3 regions of the Roseateles sp. DAIF2 genome follow, and region 2 is predicted to be linked to each of the others. Evidence: riboswitches for the same ligand, from Rfam matches in the RefSeq annotation. Region 2 holds a riboswitch; each other region holds the start of a gene.
The links. Region 2 has a riboswitch for cyclic di-GMP ahead of G8A07_RS27770 (hypothetical protein). Riboswitches for the same ligand answer to the same signal wherever they lie in the genome.
Positions count from the first base shown of each region.

Region 1: it holds a riboswitch for cyclic di-GMP, as region 2 does, so the genes downstream of both, G8A07_RS28185 (methyl-accepting chemotaxis protein) here and G8A07_RS27770 (hypothetical protein) in region 2, are expected to answer to the same signal.
Region 3: it holds a riboswitch for cyclic di-GMP, as region 2 does, so the genes downstream of both, G8A07_RS03590 (EAL domain-containing protein) here and G8A07_RS27770 (hypothetical protein) in region 2, are expected to answer to the same signal.

Region 1 covers NZ_CP049919.1:4,785,189-4,792,252, reverse strand. The annotation lists gene G8A07_RS22065 (ABC transporter substrate-binding protein) at 1-112, opposite strand, end outside; gene G8A07_RS22060 (ATP-binding protein) at 143-2,413, opposite strand; gene G8A07_RS22055 (ornithine cyclodeaminase) at 2,584-3,630, opposite strand; gene G8A07_RS22050 (Lrp/AsnC family transcriptional regulator) at 3,774-4,205, shown strand; cyclic di-GMP riboswitch class I at 4,278-4,368, shown strand; gene G8A07_RS28185 (methyl-accepting chemotaxis protein) at 4,436-6,244, shown strand; gene G8A07_RS22040 (GAF domain-containing protein) at 6,251-6,841, shown strand; gene G8A07_RS22035 (hypothetical protein) at 7,015-7,064, opposite strand, start outside.
Region 2 covers NZ_CP049919.1:435,564-442,627, reverse strand. The annotation lists gene G8A07_RS02055 (DUF1566 domain-containing protein) at 1-243, shown strand, start outside; gene G8A07_RS02050 (SH3 domain-containing protein) at 345-2,414, shown strand; gene G8A07_RS02045 (hypothetical protein) at 2,427-3,221, shown strand; gene G8A07_RS02040 (choice-of-anchor N protein) at 3,358-4,146, shown strand; gene G8A07_RS28230 (hypothetical protein) at 4,119-4,187, shown strand; gene G8A07_RS02035 (S8 family serine peptidase) at 4,264-5,610, opposite strand; gene G8A07_RS27770 (hypothetical protein) at 5,658-6,053, opposite strand; cyclic di-GMP riboswitch class I at 6,184-6,271, opposite strand; gene G8A07_RS02030 (S8 family serine peptidase) at 6,622-7,064, opposite strand, start outside.
Region 3 covers NZ_CP049919.1:761,333-768,396, reverse strand. The annotation lists gene G8A07_RS03615 (site-specific recombinase) at 1-235, shown strand, start outside; gene G8A07_RS03610 (hypothetical protein) at 225-362, opposite strand; gene G8A07_RS03605 (murein transglycosylase A) at 361-1,524, shown strand; gene G8A07_RS03600 (LysE family translocator) at 1,564-2,172, shown strand; gene G8A07_RS03595 (hypothetical protein) at 2,220-2,489, shown strand; gene G8A07_RS03590 (EAL domain-containing protein) at 2,425-5,502, opposite strand; cyclic di-GMP riboswitch class I at 5,657-5,759, opposite strand; gene G8A07_RS03585 (GDYXXLXY domain-containing protein) at 5,864-7,064, opposite strand, start outside.

The DNA.
Region 1 (7,064 bases), 1.7 Mb from region 2:
TGAAGGGCGGGTAGTCCTCGGTGACGAGGATCAGGCGTTCGGCGGCGAATGCCGGTGCAAGGGCGAGGCTCAGGGCCAACAGCGTGTACGAGGGGCTGCACGACAAACGCATGGCGGACCTCCTTGCCGGGGTCCCACGATGCTACGCCCGGGCGGGCCGCCGGCTCAACCACAGCCTGAGGGTGGCGAACAGCTGTTCCGCCACCACCGGCTTGGCCACATGGTCGTTCATGCCGGCGTCCAGGCAGCGCTGGCGCTCCTCGGCGAAGGCGTTGGCGGTCATCGCCAGGATCGGCAGCTCGCGGCCGCGGCTGCTGGCGCGGATCGCGCGGGTCGCGTCCAGCCCGTCCATCACCGGCATCTGCACATCCATCAGCACCAGCGCATAGTCGCTCTGCTCGACCATGTCGACCGCCTGCTGGCCGTCCTCGGCCACGTCGACCTTCAGTCCGGCGCTGGACAGCAGCGCGACCGCCACCTCCTGGTTGACCGCGTTGTCCTCGGCCAGCAGCACCCGGGTGCCGGCGAACTGCTGCTGCAGGTCCTGCGCGATCTGGTTGCGGCTCAGCGGCAGCGGCGCGCGGCCATCGTCCGGCGCCGGCTGCTCGACCCTGAGGGTGAACCAGAACAGGCTGCCCGCACCGGGCTCGCTCTCGACGCCGACCTCGCCGTGCATCAGGTGCGCCAGGCGCCGGCAGATCGCCAGGCCCAGGCCGGTGCCGCCGTAGCGGCGCGTGGTGGAGCTGTCGGCCTGCTCGAAATCCTGAAACAGGCGCGCCTGCGCCTCCTCGCTGATGCCGATGCCGCTGTCCTGCACCTCGAAGCGCAGCTGCACGCGGCGGCCCTGTTCCTGCTCGACGCGGGCGCTCAGGCGCACGAAGCCCTGCTCGGTGAACTTGACCGCGTTGCCGGCGAAGTTCAGCAGCACCTCGGCAATGCGCTGCGAGTCGCCCAGCAGCGGCCGCGCGGCCAGGCGCGGGTCCAGGTCCAGGTCGATGCGCAGGCGCTTCTCGGCGGCGCGCTGGGCCAGCATGCTCTTGATGCCGTCCAGCACCTGGCCGACGCTGAACTCGGCCCGGGCCAGCTGCAGCTTGCCGGCCTCGATCTTGGAGAAGTCCAGCACATTGTTGATCACCGACAGCAGATGCTCGGCGGCATCGGCCACCTTCTTCAGCCGTTCCTGCTGCTCGGGCTCGAGGGTGTCGCGCCGCACCAGATAGGTCAGGCCGATGATCGCGTTCATCGGTGTGCGGATCTCGTGGCTCATATTGGCCAGGAAGGCGCTCTTGGCCAGGCTGGCGGCCTGGGCGGCCTGGGTCGCCTCGGCCAGCTCGGCGGTGCGGGCCTGGACCAGCTCTTCCAGATGGTGGCGGTAGCGCTCCAGCTCCAGTGCGTCGCGGCGCTGGCGCGAGATGTCGGTCAGGAAGCCGTGCCACAGCACCCCACCGCTCTCCGGGCCGTCCTCCAGCTGCGCGATCGCGTTGCCATAGAGCCAGCGCTCGCTGCCGTCGGCATGATGGGTGCGGAACTCCTGCTGCCAGGGCGTCAGGTGCCGGGCCGAGGCCATCAGCGAATCGCGCACCAGGGCACGGTCCTCGGCATGCAGCCGCTCGAACCAGGCGTCGGCCTGCTCGGCCAGCTCGGCCGGCGAGATCTGCAGATAGTCGCGCACCGCCTCGCTGACATAGGCAAAGGAGAACTGGCCGCCGCTCTTCATGCGCAGCTGGAACACCACGCCTGGCACGGTCTCGGCCATGCCGCGCAGGCGGTTGATCAGGTCGCGCTGCGACTCGAACTGCTGCTGCAGCGCGTCGCGCATATGTTCCAGATGGCCGCCCAGCCGGCCGATCTCGTCGCCGCGCTGGCGGCCCAAGGCGGCCGAGAAGCGGCCCTCGGCCAGGTCGTTGGCGAAGCCGCTGAGCTCGCGCAGCGGGCGCAGCAGCCGTGAATTCAACAGCATCAGGATCAGCAGCAGCGAGATCAGCAATTGGCCGCCCACCGTCAGACCGTAGAGCCAGCGCTGGCGCGCCAGCGCGGCGCTGGCCAGGTGGTCGTCCAGGTCGATCTGGATATGGCCGATCTTGGCGCTGCCGCGGTAGATCTCGCGCTCACCCTGGAACAGGCGGCCCTTCTGGCGCTCCGGATAGCGCATCTCGATGAAGGGCACACCCTGCGAGGCGTCGCTGACGCGCACGCGCACCACCTCGGGCGATTTCATGATCGCGGCCACCACCTCGCGGGCGGCCACCTGGTCCAGGTTCCACAGCAGCTCGGGCAGGCTGGAGGCCAGCACGTCCAGCTTGGCCTGCAGCTCGGCCTGCTGGGCCTGTTCGACCTGCTGCGGCTCGCGCAGGCCGATCCACAGCCCGCCGATGATCAGCGCAGGCAGCAGCAGGCCAATGCTGGCGCCCATCGCGAGCGCGACAAACAGCGAGCTGGAGGCGTTTCTGCGGCTCAATATGACCTCGGACGGCGTCCTGGGCGTAGGAATGCGTCCGACTGTACCCCCGGCTTCCGGGGGGAAACCGAGATCTGGGTGACCAAAGTCCGGCAAATGACCCGCGCCGGACCCGTCCGGCGGCCTCAGGCCGCGCGGCGCAGCTGGGCGCGGCGGTGCGCCGAGCCGGTGTGGCGGAACAGGTCCTTCGGATCATCGGCCGGCGGCACCAGCTCGACCTCCTGGCCGATGCCCAGCTCCAGCGCCAGGCGGTAGACCAGGCGCAGCGCCGAATAGTCCTCCAGCGCGAAGCCCACCGAGTCGAACACCGTGACCTGCTCGCGGCTCTGGCGCCCCTCGGCCTGGCCGGCCAGCACGCGCCACAGCTCGGTGACCGGATGGTCGGGCGCGAGCTGCTGGATGTCGCCCTCGATGCGGGTCTGCGGCTCGTACTCGACGAAGATGCGCGCGGCGCGCAGCAGCTCGGCATGCAGCTCGGTCTTGCCGGGGCAGTCGCCGCCGACCGCGTTGATATGCATGCCCGGTTCGATCATCTCGGGTGTCAGGATGGTGGCGCGGGTCTTGTCGGCCGTCACCGTGGTCACGATGTCGGCACCGCGCACCGCCTCGGCCACCGAGCCGGCGCGGCGGATGCGCAGGCCGGGGTAGGCGGCCAGATTGCGCTGCAGCTTGTCGGTCGCGGCCGCGTCGATGTCGTAGGCGACGATCTCCTCGATGCCCAGCTGGTTGTGGAAGGCCAGGGTCTGGAACTCGCTTTGCGCGCCGTTGCCGATCAGGGCCATGCGGCGCGAGTCGGGCCGCGCCAAGGTCCGAGCCGCCAGCGCCGAGGTGGCGGCGGTGCGCAGCGCGGTGGTCAGGGTCAGCTCGGACAGCAGCGGATAGCCGCTGGCCACCTCGGCCAGCACGCCGAAGGCCATCACGGTGTAGAGCCCGCGGCTGGTGTTGATCGGATGGCCATTGACGTACTTGAAGGCGTAATGCCGGGTGTCGGCGACCGGCATCAGCTCGATCACGCCGACCGGCGAATGGCTGGCCACGCGGGCGGTCTTGTCGAACTCCTCCCAGCGCAGGAAGTCCTCGCGCAGGGCCTCGGCCAGCTCGGCCATCAGCGGCGCCACGCCCTTGCGCTGCAGCAGCTGGGTCAGGGCGGGTACATCGATGAAGCGGGTCATGAACATCTCCGACGGGGCGGCTCTTGGCGTCGTGCTGGCCGTCCTTTGCGCAAATTCTGGTCGGGAGCATGGCTAATAAATAGCTGGCAAAGCGTTCAATATGTTGTGTTAACTTTGCAAAACGCCAGGCGATTCAAATCACTATGTCTAATATCGACGACACCGACCGCGAGTTGATCGCGCTGCTGCGCGACAACGCGCGGCTCTCGGTTGTCGCGCTGGCGCGCCAGCTGCGGGTGGCGCGGGCGACGGTGCAGAACCGCATCGCGCGCCTGGAGCGCGAGGGTGTGATCGTCGGCTACAGCGTGCGGCTCAAGCCCGCGGCCGAGGCCCAGCGCATCCGCGCGCTGATGAATGTGGCGGTGGAGGGCAACCGCACCGCCGAGGTGCTGCGCGAGCTGCGCGGCCACCCGAACGTCGCGGCCCTGCACAGCACCAACGGCCGCTGGGACCTGGTGGCCGAGCTGCGCGCCGACACGCTGGAGGAGTTCGACCGGGTGCTCAGCGGCGTGCGCCTGATCGAGGGCATCGCCAATACCGAGACCAGCATCCTGCTGTCGACCTACAAGGTGTGATGCCCGTCACGGGCTCGGGTTGAACCCGAGAGGGTAAACCCGCCCTCATTGGTGCGATCTGCATACAATGCCGCGCTTCTATCGCACACCCGTTCGAAAGGCGGGGTCGCAAAGCCTCCGGTCTACCTTCCCGACCCGGGACCAGGACAGCGGGGTTGCCGCACCGGCCGTCGCCGGTCGTCCGCAGCCGGCTTCGCGTCTCCGTCCCGCCCCAGGAAAGACCGCCCGCCATGCTGACAACCATCAAGAGCCGCCTGATCGCGATCTGTATGCTGATCGTGATCGCCGCGATCGGCGTCGCCACCCTGGCCAGCTATCTGAGCGTCAGCGCCCATGCGCGCCGCCAGGTGCTGGCGCAGCTGAGCGACCTGGGCGAGGCCCACGCCGGCACGATGGCGGGCTGGGTCAAGGCGCAGAAGGATATCGTCGCGGCGCTGGCCCCGGCCGCCGCGCTGGATGCACCGCAAGCGGCGCTGGAGCAGGCGCTGAAGTCCGGCCGGCTCGACCTGGCCTTCATCGGCCATGCCGACAAGCGCATGATCTCGGTGCCGGACCGCCAGCGTCCGGCCGACTACGACCCCACCGTGCGCCCCTGGTACAAGCTGGCCGAGGGCGCCGACGCGCCGGTGCTGACCGCGCCCTATATCGCCTCCTCCAGCAAGAAGCTGGTGGTCAGCTTCGCCAGCGCGATCAAGGCCGGGGGCGCGACCCGCGCGGTGGCCGGCGCCGACGTGGCGCTGGACGATGTGATCGCGACGCTCAAAAGCATCAAGCCGACCGAGAGCGGCTTCGCCTTCCTGCTGGCCAAGGACGGCAAGATCATCGCCCATCCCGATGCCGCCCTGACTCTGAAGCCGGTGGCCGAGCTGTCGGCCGGCTTCACGCCCGAGCTGCTGGCGCGCGCCAACGGCCGCGAGCTGGCCGAGGTCGAGGTGCGCGAGCGCCATTTCTTCGTCAAGGCCACGCCGGTGCCGGGCACCGACTGGACCCTGCTGGCCGCGGCCGAACAGGACGAGGCGCTGGCCGCGCTGTCCAGCCTGCTGGCGACGGCCGGCGTCTCGCTGGTGGCGGTGGCGGCGGTGGCCGCGGCGCTGTCGGCGCTGGCGATCGGCGTGCTGCTGAAGGGCCTGGGCCGGGTGCGCGGCGCGATGGACCAGATCGCCTCCGGCACCGGTGACCTGACCCAGCGCCTGGACGCCGAGGGCCGCGACGAGATCGCCGACATCGCACGCGCCTTCAATCTCTTCGTCGGCAAGATCGAGCATGTGATGCTGGACGTGCGTGCGACCAGCCAGTCGATGGCGGTGGCGGCGCGCCAGATCGCGGTCGGCAACCAGGACCTGAGCCAGCGCACCGAGGAGACCGCCAGCAATCTGCAGCAGACCGCCAGCTCGATGGAGGAACTGACCGGCACCGTGCGCCAGAGCGCCGATTCGGCCGCCAGCGCCAACCAGCTGGCCGACAGCGCCGCCCATGTCGCGCGCCAGGGCGGCCAGGTGGTGTCCCGGGTGGTGACGACGATGGAGCAGATCCAGCATGCCAGCCGGCGCATCAACGACATCATCGGCACCATCGACGGCATCGCCTTCCAGACCAACATCCTGGCGCTGAATGCGGCGGTGGAAGCCGCACGCGCCGGCGAGCAGGGCCGCGGTTTCGCGGTCGTGGCCGGCGAGGTGCGGGCGCTGGCGCAGCGCAGCGCCGAGGCGGCCAAGGAGATCAAGGGCCTGATCGGCGCCAGCGTCGAGCAGGTCGAGGGCGGCACGGCCTTGGTGGCGCAGGCCGGCTCGACGATGGACGAGATCGTCGCCAGCGTGCAGCGCGTCACCGCGATCATGGCCGAGATCAGCGGCGCGACTCGCGAGCAGAGCCAGGGCATCGACCAGGTCAACACCGCGGTGGCCCAGCTCGACCAGATGACCCAGCAGAACGCCTCGCTGGTGGAGGAATCGGCCGCGGCCGCCGAGAGCCTGCGCGACCAGGCCAACAAGCTGGCCGACATCGTCGCCGGCTTCCGCCTGAGCCAGCCGGCCGGCTGAACCATCGTGAGCGCCGGCGGACCATCCACCCTGGAGCGCCTGCGCCGCCTGGGTCTGGCGCTGGCGGACGGGCAGCTCAAGCGCCAGGCCTACCGCCTGGCGATGCTGGCCCTGCTGCGCGAGCAGTTCGATTGTTCGCGCACCAGCCTGTGGCGCTTCAGCGGCCAACCCGGCGACCTGCGCCTGGTGTGCCGCGCAAGCGTGGGGCGGGGCGGCGACAACGCGCTGCTCGGCGCCGAACTGGATCAGGCGCAGTACGGCGCCTACTTCGCGAAACTCGCCCGGGAGGGCGTGTTCGCCTGCGAGGACTGCGTGCGCGAGCCCGCGCTGGCGCCGCTGCGCGCGGCCTATCTCGATGCGCAGCGCGTGCGCGCGCTGCTGGACGTCAGCTTCGACGTCAACGGCCGGCTCTACGGCGTGCTGTGCTGCGAGCAGGCCGAGCTGCCGCGCGCCTGGCTGCCCGCCGAGATCGCCGCGCTGCTGCGCTTCGGGCGCATGGTCAGCCTGCAGGTCGCGCGCGCGATTCCCGACGAGCTGCGCCAGGCCGCCTTCGTGGCCGATCCGCTCACGCTGCCGCCGGGCCGCGGCCTACGCTGAGGCCCCGATCGCGCCCGTCCGGCGCGACAATCGCGGCATCCGCCCGGCCACGGCCTCGGGCCACCGCCATGCCTCAATGGCCCGCACCTCGACTGGTTGTTTACACAGTATTCATCGCGGTTTCGCCGGGTTTCATCGTTTTTCGATGCTGGCGCGAAATGTCCCTCCCAAGTTCATCCAGCACTTGCAGAGCAATCTGCAAGTCCTTCTTTTTGAACGATTT
Region 2 (7,064 bases):
CCCTTTGCGAATCTGCACAATTTCGCCTACTGGACCGGCACCACCATCCCCGAATATCAGGACGAGGCCTTTCATTTCTTCACCGCCTTCGGCGACCAGGGTTTCTCGCCCAAGGCCGGCGAGTTTTATGCCTGGGCCGTACACAGCGGCAATGTGGCCGCGGTGCCGGAACCGGCCAGCCTGGCCCTGCTGAGCGCGGGCCTGGCGGCGCTGGGGCTGGCGATCCGGCGCCGGCGCGCCTGACGCCCTTTCGTCTTTTTTCCGTTTCTTTCTCGTCACACCGTCGGAGTCGGCCCCGAGGCCGAAAGCCGCGGCCACCCACGCCCCGATGCGGAGGATGTTCGATGACATCACACAACAACAGCGCGGCCCGCGGTCTGCGCGCCCTGCTGGCGCTCGGCGCCGGCCTGCTGCTGGCCCTGGGCGGCGCCCGGGCCCAGAACCCCACGCCGAATGACTGGCTGTGCGATAACAAGGTCGGCGGCAGCTGGAGCCATGGCCGCGCACCCAGCGGCTGCGATGCAGCCACCTTCGGCCCGGACGCCTTCGTGCGCGGCAACTATGGCCCGCTGATCTTCGACGACGCCCAGACCCGCGCCACCGAGCAGAAGCGCTACATGCAGGAGATGTACGCGATGGCGCGCGAGTCCGCCGCGCGCTACCTCACGCTGCGCAACCCGGCCGCGGATGCCGAGGAGAAGGCCGCCTTCCAATGGGGCCTGTTCGCGCTGTTGCGCCAGGAGAGCTTCTGGTCGCATTACCGCGACGCCCAGCTCGCCGCCGGCCTGCCCTACCAGCTGAAGATGATGCGCGGCGACTCCGGCCATGGTCACGGCATGATGCAGCTCGACGACCGCTACCACTTCGTGCCGGTCTCCGAGGGCAAGGGCTGGAACATGATGCAGAACTTCGCCTACTCGATCGAGATCTACTACGACGCGTGGAAGAAGGCGCCCGCCAGCTGCCTGGCCGGCCGGACCGTCGATGCCAGCTACTGGCGCGACCGCGCACGCTCCGCCTGGTCGGCCTACAACGGCGGCCCGACGCGCATCTGCCGCTGGCAGAACCCGGCGGATGCCAATGCCGCCAAGGACAACAGCTACCTCGACGTCTACACCAAGAAGTACTGGGAGGCCGATGTCGCCGACAAGCTCAAGCCGGTGGCGATCGACATCGCCTGCCTGATGGACATGGGCAGCCAATGCCCGCTGCCCAGCTCCGGCGGTGACTGGAACGGCAAGCTGCTGAAGGTGGGCGCCGGCGCCTGCGTGCTCGCGGCGGGCACCGTGCATTGCGTGGACGCGATGCGCGACGCCGCCTGCCTGGCCGCGATCGCGCCCTTCGACGCCGGCCAGGCCCTGACCGTCTATGGCTATGAGATCAACGGCAGGAAGCGCATCGACTACAACCGCAACCAGCTCTGCCGCGCCCAGGTGCCGGGCCTGCTGTCGGTCGGCGCGAGCTTCGCGACCAAGGCCGCGCTGCCGCTGCGCGGTACGGTGGACGGCGCCGTGATCGCCACCCTGCCCGCCGGCGCCTACCAGCTGCTGGACTTCGAGCTGCGCGACCCGGTCGCCCAGGAGCGCTACTACCGCGTCAGGCATGGCGAGCTGGACGGCTGGATCCACGCCGGCAACCGCGACACCCATGCCGGCATCGCCGCCTGGGCGCCGCCCGCGGCCGGCGCCACCGCCCTGCTGCCCTACCCCGGCGACTGGGTCGAGGTGGCCACCACCAGCAACCTGAACCTGCGCGACACGCCCGCGGGCCTGCTGCGCGGCTCGCTGCCGCGCGGCACCCGGCTGCAGGTCAAGGAGATCTTCGCCACCACCTCGCTGAACAACCTCTACTACCGGGTGAACTTCAACGGCCAGGACGGCTGGATCAACGCCGGCAACGTCTACCCGGCCAACACCCTGGCCAGCTGGACCCGGCCCAGCACGCCGCCCGACGGCGTGAGCGCCAAGGCCGCGCTCTGCCCGGCGGGCACGCAGTTCGACGCGCATCTGCGCCATTGCGTCAGCGCCTCCACCGCCTACGGCCCCTTCGGCGAGACCGCCACCCAGCAATGCCTGGCGGCCGGCGGCGGAGCGGGCTGCACGGCCCAGCGCGGCGTGGTGATCGAGGGCCGAGCGCTGCAGACCCAGCTCTGGCAGCGCCCCGCAGCGGCCGCCTACCGCGGCAACGGCGACTGCCCGCGTGGCGCCGAGCGCTCGATGAAGCATCGCTTCCACTGCGTCGAGACGGTACAGCGCAACGGGCAGACCGAGCAGGACGTGTTCGGTCCCTTCGGCAGCATCTTGGCGAATGCCTGCCTGGCGCAGACCGGCGGCGGAGGCAACGCCGTCTGCTACACCAACCGCTGGCCGGCCCCGCTCTTCGTCGGCCTGCAGCCGCTGCAGGCCGGGCAGTAAGGGCAAGCCGCGATGAAGAAACAGCCGCGACTGCCGATCGCGCTGGGCCTGGTCGCCGCCGCGGTGGCCATCGGCGCCTGGCTGGCCGAGCCCGAGCGCGGGCGGCAGGCTCTGACGAGCGGCACGGCCGGCCATGCCGGCGGGCCAATGTCATCCGGGCCGCCGAGCCAGCACACCGGTGCGGCACCGTTATCGGTTGCCGCACCGCCCGCCGGCAGCCAGGCCGCCGCGGCGCTGCAACAGCAGCCCCAGGCCGCGCTGCGCGCGTTGAAACGCTGCTACTACGCCGACAGCTGCGGCTTTCCCGAGACCGACAGCCGCAGCGCCCATTTCGCCGCCGCCCACGCGATCGCCGCGCAGCTGCGCGCCCTGCCACGCGAGGGCGGCGGCAACACGGCCGAGCTGGGCGCGCTGGCGCGCGAGTTCCTGGCCTTTCCCGACGGCCATGTGCAGGAGGCCGCGCTGCGCCTGGCCGCCGGTCTGCCGCCCGACGCCGCAACCGTCGCCGCCACCATCGCGGCGCTGGCCGACAACCATGACGCGCCGCTGTTCAGGATCGCCCTGCCCATCCTCGAGCAGTGGCAGAAGCTGGGGTTGGATGCCGGTCTGGACAGCATGCTCGGCGCCACCCTGCGCACCGGTGGCCTGTTCGCCGCACAGACCGTGGCGGAGCAGCTGACCCCCTTCGTCAACGAGGCGAACTGGGCCCGCTACCAGGCCCTGGCCGCGGAAATGCCCGAGGGCGCCCGCCGCCAGGCCCTGCAGCAGAGCCTGCGTGAATACCAGTTGCGGCGCAGCGGTGGCTAGCACTGTCGGAGAAATTTACAAGATCAACTGGTATCTCAAAGTCATGTGGATCAAGTCATAAAAATCAACAACTTGCGAACTGGCTCGAGAATTGCTTAACGATATTGCCGTTAGCCAAACTCCAAGGAGTCCAGCCATGCGTCATCACCACAAGAGAGTCTCATTACGACAGTCCCTCGGGGTCGTCGCCCTCGCCAGCCTGTTGGCCGCAGGCAGCGTGGGAGCGGTCCCGACATTGCAGGTCGGCGCCCCGGGCGGCCCGGGCGAAGGCACCTATGCCGACTACGTCGCCAACCTGACCAATCCGACCGAGACCGATACCGCCACCACCTCCGGCACCAAGCTGTTTGTCGGCGGAGCTTACAAGCCTGGCGACCTGCTGCTTGGCGGCATGTATCCGGGCGGCAAGGACTGGTCGCAGATGGAGTACACCAACGGCAGCCTGTTCCCCTCGATCTTCAACACGCGCGGCGCGGTGCTGATGGCTACGGTGGCTGAGGGTGCGGCGGGCACGCTCACCATCAATGGCCTCAATGCCTTCACGACTTCGGACACGGCCTTTTTCCCCAACAACCATGATCCGGTGAAAGACGCCACGGCCGACTTCCTGTACTTCGACATCGGCAACTTCGCCAACAACCCCGGCGCAGTGCCCGACTTCGCCAGCGAGACCGGCGGAGCCGATGGCCAGATCAAGGAATTGCTGCTGGCCATATCCGGCTATAGCTGGGTGCATTTCGACGTCATGGCCCTGGTGACCGACACACAGGGTCAGACCACTTTGCGCACGACGCTCGACAACAACCCCGGCTCACACGACGTCACCTGGAAGACGGGTGGCGGTGGCGGTGGGGGCGGCGGCGGAGGTGGGGGGGCGGCGTGCCCGAACCCGCCAGCTTGGCCCTGGTTGCCCTGGCGCTGCTGAGCGCCGGCTGGACGCGCCACCTGAAGCGCGCTCGCCGTTGAGCCGACCGGTCCTTCGGCTTCAATGAAAAAAGCCCGCCGATGGCGGGCTTTGTTTTGGTCTTGGAAGACGATCCGCTCAGCGGCGTGTCACCTGCACCGACACGCTGCGGCTGTTACCGGCAGCATCCCTGGCGGTGGCGGTAACGGTGTGCGTCCCCAACGCCGCCTTGCGCGTGTTCCAGTTGTAGGCCAGGCTCGCTCCGCTGCCCGTCGCCACGGTCTTGCCGTCGATCGCCAGGGTCTGCACCAGGCCCGCCGCCCCGGCGTTGTCGCTGGCCGAGACGCTGATGCTCAAGGTGCCCGACACCGTGCTGCCATTGACCGGGTTCAGGATGCTCACCACCGGCGCGGTCGTGTCGGCCACCACGATGTTGGCCACATTGACCGTCACCGCCGCCGAGCTGCCCGCATTGCCGGCCGCGTCATAGGCATAGGCCACCAGGTTGGCGTTGCCGTTGGCCACCTTGCTGGAGTCCCAGCTGAAGGCATAGGGCGCCGTGGTGTCGGTCGCGACGAGCTGGCCGTTGGCCCGCAGCTCGACCCGGCTGACGCCGACGTTGTCGCTGGCCGTCACGTCCACCGCCACCAGGCCGTTGACGTTGCTCAGCCCCAGCGGCGCGGCGATGCCGACGCTGGGCGCCTGGGTGTCGGGCGCGGCGGCGGTCAGCACGGCCGTCACCGCCGCGGCGGCGTTGACGCGGCCATAGCCGAACTTCTTGTCGCGGCCCACATCGCCCAGGTCCTGGGCTGTGCTGTAGAGCAGGCTCTCGATCTGGCTGCCGCTCAGCGCGGGTTTGGCCGCCATCATCAGGCCGAGCACGCCGGAGACGACCGGGCTGGCCATCGAGGTGCCCCACCAGGCCTGGTAGCCGCCGTCGCGCGTCGTGGTCCAGATGTCCTTGCCCGGGGCCGACACGGTGACGAAGCTGCCCCAGCTGGAGAAGCTGGCCAGCGCATCGGCGCTGTCGGTGGCCGACACCACGATCATCATCGAGCTGGTCGGCGCGATGGTTTCCTCGATGCCGTTGTTGCCCGCTGCCGCGATCACCAGGCCGCCCTTGCTCTTCATGTAATTGGCCGCGCTCTGCACCGCCGCGCTGCCGGCCACGCCGACATAGCTGATGTTGGCGATGCGCGCGCCGTTGTCGGCCGCCCAGGTCACGCCCTGCGCCACCGTGCTCCAGTAGGCATACGCGTTCGCGTCGGCGATGCGCACCGGCATCAGCCGCGCCGCGCCGGCCACCGCGGCCACGCCCACGCCGTTGTTCAAGGTCGCCGCGGCGCCGCCGGCCACGGCCGTGCCATGGCCATGCACATCGGTGGTGTTGGCATTGTTGTCGTAGAAGTTCCAGCCCGGCACCATGCGCGCGGCCAGGTCGGGGTGGCTGGCGTTGATGCCGGTGTCCAGGATCGCGATCGTCACGCCCGCGCCCTGGCTCTTGTCCCAGGCGGTCTGCGCGCCGATCTTGCTCAGGTGCCATTGGCTGCCGGCATAGGGTCGTTGACCGCCATCGCCGGGGCCACGCGCCGGTCCAGCTCCACGAAGCGCAGCTGCGGGTGCTTGGCCAGCAGCGCCTGCACCGCTCGCTCCGACGCGTTCCCCGGCAGCTCGATCACGTGCAGGTCGCTCTTGCCGATTCGTCGTGCCTTCCCGCCATGGCCCTTGGCAACCTTCTCCATCTCAATATCCGACAGCCCCGCGCGGGCCTGCACCAGCAGGCGCCCCTTGGCGAATTCTGGCTCGGCCGTCTGTGCCGAAACGCCCCAGCTCGCCAGACCCGTGGCGATGGCGATCATGAGATGCGAGCCGCGTTGCAGCAGGATCCGGTGCGCGGAGGAACCGGCGGAGAAAGAGGAGAAGTTCATACCCAAACCTTCTGAGTAGAACCTGGACCCTCTTGGGCCGGTCTGCGCAGACGGGGGCAGCGGCGGCAAGGGAATTGCACGCCGTGACGGCATCGGACGCGGGAAAGCATCCGCGATGCACGGGGTTGTGTCTGGCAGTCCAGCCGTCATGGGGCCACAGGCCCTTTAGACCGTTGACTTTGCGTCCCGCGCTTTCGCGCGGTTTGCCCTTTGCAGAACAACTCTGCTGCTGCGGGGGCCTGTCGTACTGCACAGGCGCTGGGGCTCTTTCTTGTCGAGCGGGATGGGCTACCGGGCGGTAGCCATCGGGTCCGCTGCCACCCCGAAAAGCTCCGGGGCGAGCCGCCAATATCGCTGAGAGGCCAATCCATCAGGCATCCACGCCCGCATTATCGGCAGCCCCTTGACAAGGCCAGGGCGGACTTGTAACGGCCGGTTGGGCGCGCCGCAGCGGTTCAGCCTCCGCGGACAAGCATCCCGTTTCCTCGGGAAAAGTCGGCCGGGCGTGGTGCCTCGGCCGCTTACATCTGATCACACCTCGGGTGCAGCATGCACGCGGGCGGCGGTCTCAGCGGATGGTGACCTGCACCGACACGCTGCGGCTGTTACCGGCAGCATCCCTGGCGGTGGCGGTAACGGTGTGCGTCCCCAACGCCGCCTTGCGCGTGTTCCAGTTGTAGGCCAGGCTCGCTCCGCTGCCCGTCGCCACGGTCTTGCCGTCGATCGCCAGGGTCTGCACCAGGCCCGCCGCCCCGGCGTTGTCGCTGGCCGAGACGCTGATGCTCAAGGTGCCCGACACCGTGCTGCCATTGACCGGGTTCAGGATGCTCACCACCGGCGCGGTCGTGTCGGCCACCACGATGTTGGCCACATTGACCGTCACCGCCGCCGAGCTGCCCGCATTGCCGGCCGCGTCATAGGCATAGGCCACCAGGTTGGCGTTGCCGTTGGCCACCTTGCTGGAGTCCCAGCTGAAGGCATAGGGCGCCGTGGTGTCGGTCGCGACGAGCT
Region 3 (7,064 bases), 330 kb from region 2:
CTGGGACGTGCTGCACAACAGCGCCTTCTGGTGGTGCCTGGCCGCGATCCCGCTGACCGGCCTGCTGAACCTGACGGTCAGCTTCACCCTGGCCTTCAAGGTGGCGCTGCGCTCGCGCGGCATCCAGCTGGCGGACCGCGCCCGCCTCAGCCGCGCGATCCTGCGCCGCCTGCGCGAGCAGCCGCGCAGCTTCTTCCTGCCGCCGCGCGACGGCGGCGGCGAACTCAGGCCTTAGGATCCTGGTCCGCGTCCCGATCCGCATCGGGACGCTCGCCGCCCTTGCGGCCCGAGAACATCGTCCACCAGACAATGAAGACCAGCAAGGCCAGCGCGCCCAGGGCTTCCAGCAACAAAATTCCCATGATCCTGCGTTCCTCGCTCGGCTTCTTTCTGGCGGCCGCGATTCTAGGGCTGCTGGCGGCCTGCTCGAGCACGCCGCTGCCGCCCGATCCGGCTCCCTCCCCGGCCCCGCGCGCCCTGCCGCCCGGGGCGGCCAACCCTTCCGTGTCGCTGCCATCGATGCCCGCGCGCGGCCGCGCGGTGCTGCAGCGCGAGCGCTCGCGCTGGGTCGCGGCCGACTGGGACGAGCTGCCCGGCTGGGGCGAGGACCGCGCGGCCGAGCTCTGGCCGGCCCTGCTGCGCGGCTGCGCAAGACCTGCCCCCGGCTGGGCCGAGCTGTGCGCGCGCGCCGCGCTGCAGCCGCCCACCGACGATCTCGAGGCCCATCTGTGGCTGATCAAGCATCTGCAGCCCTACCGGGTCGAAAGCCCCGACGGCGAGGCCCAGGGCCTGCTGACCGGCTATTTCGAGCCGCTGCTGGACGCGCAGCGCCGCCCGCTGGGCAGCTACCGCGTGCCGCTGCATGCCGCGCCGCCGGACCTGGCGCGGCGCCGCCCCTATTTCAGCCGCCAGCAGATCGAGACCGAACAGCGCGAGCGCCTGCGCGCCCAGGAGCTGCTCTATATCGAGGACCCGCTGGACGCGCTGGTGCTGCAGATCCAGGGCTCCGGCAGGGTGCGGGTGCGCGAGAGCGAGCACGCCGCGCCGGTGCTCAAGCGCCTGGCCTTCGCCGGCCACAACGAGCTGCCCTACCAGTCGATCGGCAAGCTCCTGATCGAGCGCGGCGAACTGCGCGCCGGCGAGGCCTCCTGGCCCGCGATCAAGGACTGGGCGCGCCGCAACCCGGCGCGGCTGCAGGAGCTGATGTGGCAGAACCCGCGCTATGTGTTCTTCCGCGAGGAGCCGCTGCCCGACCCCGAGCTGGGGCCGCGCGGCGCGCAGGGCGTGCCGCTGACGCCGGGCCGCTCGATCGCGGTGGACCGCGCCAGCATCCCCTACGGCACGCCGGTCTGGCTGGACGGCGGCAGCGGCGCGCTGCGCCGTATCGCGATGGCGCAGGACACCGGCAGCGCCATCGTCGGCGCGGTGCGGGCCGACTATTTCTGGGGCTGGGGTGCCGAGGCCGAGGCCCAGGCCGGCCGGCTGAAGGCGCCGCTGCGGCTGTGGGCGCTGTGGCCACGTTGATGCCACGCTGAAACCGCGCCGGGTGCATACTCGGCCGCCATGAGTACCAGCACCTTCGTCCTGTACCTGCTCGCCTGCCTGGCCGTCTGCCTGACGCCGGGCCCCACCACCCTGCTGGCGATGGCCAACGGCACACGCCGGCGCTGGGACCTGGCGGCGGCCGGCATCGGCGGCGCGGTGCTGTCGGACCTGATCCTGATCGGCGCGGTGGCGCTGGGCCTGGGCGCGCTGCTGGCGGCCTCCGAGACCCTGTTCGTGCTGCTCAAGTGGTGCGGCGTCGCCTACCTGGCCTGGCTGGGCCTGCAGCTCTGGCGCGCCGGCCCGGCCACCGCCGGCGCGGGCGCGCCGACGCCGCGCCAGGCCTTCACCCAATGCCTGGCGGTGGCGCTGACCAATCCCAAGGGCGTGCTGTTCTTCTCGGCCTTTTTGCCGCAGTTCATCGACACCTCGGCCGCGCAGGCGCCGCAGTACCTGCAGCTGGCGCTGGCCACCGCGCTGCTGGACCTGATGGTGCTGGCGCTCTACGCGGCCGGCGGCGCGCGCCTGGCCGCGCTGCTCGGCGGCGCCGCGCTGCGCAGGGTGAACAAGGCCTGCGCCGCGGCGATGTTCGCGCTGGCCGGCCTGCTGGCGCTGACGCGGCGGGCCTGAGCCCGCGCAGCCGCGACAATGGGCGCTTTGCACGCCCACCCCGCCTCGTGAAACGCTACCACTCCCATCTCGGCCGCGACATCTTCGTCACCGCCGGCACCGCCCGCGACCTGGCGCCGGGCAGCTTCGGCATCTGCGCGATCGGCGGCGGCGCCGAGGGCTGGTCGGTCGTGCATGTGGGGCCGGAGGGCGACGTGGCCGACCTGGGCGGCGAGTACTACTTCGCCGCGCCCGAGGAGGCGCTCGCCTTCGTCAAGGAGCTGATCGAGCTGATGCCGGCAGACGCTCAAACTCCCCCAGCGGCAGGGGTTGGCTGAACAGGAAGCCCTGGTGCGCGGCGCAGCCCTGGCTCAGCAGGAAGTCGCGCTGCGCCTCGGTCTCGACGCCCTCGGCCAGCACCTCCAGGCCCAGGCTCTGCGCCAGCGCGACGATGGTGCGCACGATCGCGGCGTCGTGCTTCTCGGTCAGCACATTGCGCACGAAGCTCTGGTCGATCTTCAGCTGCTCCAGCGGCAGGCGGCGCAGGTAGTTCAGCGATGAGTAGCCGATGCCGAAGTCGTCCAGCGCGAAGCCGACGCCGCAGGCCTGCAGCGCGTTCATCTTCGCGATCACGCCCTCGACATCCTCCATCAAGAGGCTCTCGGTCAGCTCCAGCTTCAGGCGCTGCGAGGGCGCGCCGCTGCGGTCCAGCGCGCGCTGCACCTGGGTGACGAAATCGGCCTGCTGGAACTGGCGCGCCGAGACATTGATCGACAGGTTCAGCCGCGCCATATCCGGCTGCACCGACCATTCGGCCAGCTGGCGGCAGGCCTCGTCCAGCACCCATTGGCCCAGCGGCAGGATCAGCCCGCTCTGCTCGGCCGCGGCGATGAACTCCAGCGGCGGCACCAGGCCGCGCTGCGGATGCTGCCAGCGCAGCAACGCCTCGGCGCCGGTCAGCGCGCCATGCTCGTCGACCTGGGCCTGGTAGAACAGGCGGAACTCGCCGCGCTGCAGGCCGCGGCGGATCTCGGCGTCCAGCCGCGCGCGCTCGCTGGCGGCGCTCTGCATCGCCGGGTCGAAGAAGCGGATCGCGTTGCGGCCCGCGGCCTTGCTCTGGTACATCGCCAGGTCGGCCTGCTTCATCACATCGTCCAGGCCCAGCGAGCCGGGGCCGAACAGCGCGATGCCGATGCTGGCGGTGCTGTGGTGCTCCAGGCCCGGCAGCTCGTAGGGCTGGGTCAGCTTCTTCAGCAGCTTGACGCCCACCGCCTCGGCCTCGGCCGCGGCGCAGGGACCGGCCTCGCTGAGCTCGTCCAGGATGATCACGAACTCGTCGCCGCCCAGGCGCGCCACCGTGTCGCTCTTGCGCACGCAGGGCAGCAGCCGGCCCGCCACCTGCTTGAGCAGCAGGTCGCCGAGGTCATGGCCCTGGGTGTCGTTGAGGGTCTTGAAATTGTCCAGGTCGATCAGCAGCAGCGCGCCATGGCGCTGGCCGCGCTGCGCCGCCGCCAGCGCGCGCTGCAGCCGGTCCAGCAGCAGGCGGCGGTTCGGCAGGCCGGTCAGCGGGTCGTAGAAGGCCAGGCGCTCGATCTCGGCCTCGGCCGCCTTGCGCTCGGTGATGTCGCTGAACAGGCCCACGCAATGGCTCAGCTCGCCCTGCGCATCGCGCACCGCCGACAGGGTCAGCCATTGCGGATAGATCTCGCCGTTCTTGCGCCGGCTCAGGATCTCGCCCTGCCAGCGGCCCTGGCGCGCCACCAGCGCGGCGATCTCCTCGATGTACTCGGGCGCATAGCGGCCGGAGCTGAGCAGGCGCGGCGTGTTGCCCAGCGCCTCCTCGGCCGAGAAGCCGGTGATCAGGCTGAAGGCCTTGTTGACGCGCAGGATGCGGCGCTCGGCATCGGTGATGAACATGCCCTCCTGCGCCTCGAAGGCGGTGGCCGCCAGGCGCAGCTCCAGCTCGGTGGCCTTGCGCGCGCTGATGTTGCTGCCGGTGCCGCGGTAGCCCTGGAAGGCGCCGTCCTCGTCGAACAGCGGCAGGCCGCTGATCTGGATCCAGCGCCGCTCGCCGTCCGGCAGGCTCAGGTCGAACTCGAACTGGCGGATCGGGCGGCGTCGCTCCAGGTCCTGCAGATGGGCGGCCCAGGCGGGATCGCTCTCGTGCTCCGGCAGCAGCTCGCACGTCGTGCGGCCCAGCAGGGATGCCGGCGCGCGGCCGGTCACATGCTCGACATTGGGAGAGACATAGCTGAAGCGCAGCCGCTCATCCAGCTCCCAGAACCACCAATCGCCGGCCGCGGTGGCGAAGTCGTGAAAGCGCTGCTCGTTGGCGCGCAGCGCGCGGTCGGCGCGCGACAGGGTGCGCGCCACATGGCGCACGCGCCAGTACAGGCCGGCGAACAGCGCCAGCCCCAGCACGCCGCACAGACCGCCGATCCAGCCCCAGCGCCGCGTCGCCGCGGCGCGGCTGGCGCTGATGTCGTCCAGGAGGGCCAGCGAGGCCAGCGCGCGGCCCTGGCGGTCGTGCACGGTCATCAGGCTGGCCAGCCAGCTGCGCTCGTCGCGCCGGTCGCCGGTGAGCTCCAGCACGCCGGGATCCTCGCCGCCGCCGGCCAGCTCCTGCCAGGGCTCCAGCAGGCCGCTCGGCAGCGCCGGCAGGCTGTTGTGCAGCAGGGCCAGTTGCGCATGCTCGTCCCATTGCCCGGCCAGGCCCAGCAGCTGCTTGCCGCGCGCAAAGTCGCGCTCCTTGCCATGGCGCTTGTGCACCGCGGCCACCACCTCCAGCGACAGCAGGTCGCCCAGGCGGCGCGCGAACCAGCCGAGCTCGGTGCCCAGCTCCAGATAGCCGATCAGCTGGCCGTCGACCCGCCAGGGCGAGACATGGCGCAGCACCGGCACGCCGGTGCTCGCCATCTCCCAGCCCTCGGCAGGCGCATCCAGCCGCGCCGCCTCGGCCAGCACCGGGCGCAGCACCAGCTCGCCGCCCCCGGCCTCGGGGTCGAGCAGTTGCAGCAGCGTGCGCTGCTGCGGCGTGATGAAGGCGACATGGCTGATGCCCGACTCGCGCCGCATCGCGCCGTACTCGCCGCGCGCCGCGAGCAGCAGGGCCGCGCGGTCGCCGGCGCGCATCGCGCGCTGCAGCGCCGGGTTCTCGCGCGCCTGCTGGGCCAGCCAGCGCAGGCGGCGCGCCTCGTCGTCGGCCAGGCGCAGCCACAGGCTCTGGGCCTGGCGCCGGATCTCGTTGCCCTGCTGCTGCTCGCTGCGCTGCTGCTGCTGGCGCGCCGACAGGCCCAGCAGCAGCGCGATCGCCAGCAGCACCAGCAGCACCGGCGCCAGGATCTGGCGCATCAGGTGGCGGCCGCTGAAACGCCGCGGCCGCGCCGTTGCCGGCTGCGGGGCGGGGAGCGAAAACGTCGGGGATCCGTTCATGGGCGGCCGGGCGGCACGGACGAACGGAAAAGGCGGGGTGGCGCATGCGGCAGGCGACCGGCCGATGCCGGAAGCTGGCAACCCCGCTGTCATGGCCGCGCGCTTTGAAAAAACGCGGGCGTTAGACCGGTGGCTTTGCGACCCCGCTTTTCAGACCGGGTGTGCCGAGTAGGTTCTTTGTTCTACATCGAGGCGCGGATACTACCCGTTACAGACTCGGCCGGTTCGGCGCCAGGCGCGCCTTTACATGTGCGCGCCGGCCGCCGCCAAGAATTCACGTTCAGGGCCGAATAGGGTGCAGGCTCGAATCGGCCATGCCGACCAGCAGCGCGCGGCCGTCGGGCAGCACGCGGAACTCGCCGAACTTCGCGGCCTCGAAGGCGGCGGCCTGCCCCTCCTCGAAGAACCAGGCATCGCTGACCAGCACCCAGCGCCCGTCCTTGGGCGTCAACTCCAGCAGCAGCTCGCCCTCGGCCAGCGGCTGGCCCGGCGCCTGCAGACGCATGCCGGTGGCGACGCCGCGCGGGTCCAGCCGCGCGGCTAGCAGCGGGCGCTGTGCGCCCGGCAGGCGCAGCAGCTCCTCGCCCTCCAGCCGGCCGGGCAGCGCGAAGTTCAGACGCATGAAGTCGCCCTGCATCAGCGAGCGCGGATCCACCGGCGCCAGCGAAACGAACACCGGCCGGCCGTCGCGGATCAGCGTCTCCTTCTGCCAGATCGCGCCGTTGGCCACCGCCAGCACCAGCAGCGCGCCGCCGCCCAGCAGCCAGCGTGCGGCGCCGGGGGCGGGGTCGGGTCTTGCCGCCGCCTCGGCCGGTCGGCGCGCCAGCCAGGCCAGCAGGCCCAGCAGCGCGCCGAGGCCGACCAGCAGCAGCGCCTTCTGCCCCAGGGTCCAGTCCAGCTGGTAGTAGAAGCCGCCGATGATCCAGGCCGCCGCGACGCCGGCCGCCGCCGCCAGGCGCCAGCGCTGGGTGGTCGCCAGCAGAGCCAGCGCGAACAGGGTGGCGCCCAAGCCGGGCAGCAGGAAGGCCAGCGCCGCCAGCGCGGCGGCCAGGCCCAGCAGCATCGGCCGCCGGCAGCCCGGCCAGCGCCGCCACAGCAGCCAGGCCGCCGCCAGGGCCAGCGCCAGCGAGCAGCCATGCAGCAGCAGCGGCGCCAGCATTTCACTGCGCGTCAGCGCGCTGCCGATCGCCAGCAGCAGCGAGCCGGTGCCGCCCTGCCCGCCGGCGAAGCCGCCGACCAGGAAGCTCATGCCGGACATCGCGCACAGCGCCGCCAGGCAGGCCAGCAGCCAGCCGGCCGCGAACTGCTCCAGCGGCGCGGCCCAGCGCAGCCACGGGCCGGCCAGTGCATGGCGCTGCTGCCAGGTCAGCGCCGCGGCCCACAGGCCCAGCAGCAGCTGCGGCGTCAGCCAGAAGAACAGGAAGCGGATCAGGTCGGCGATGGAATGCCGCCATTCCAGCGGCAGCAGCAGGAAGCCCGTC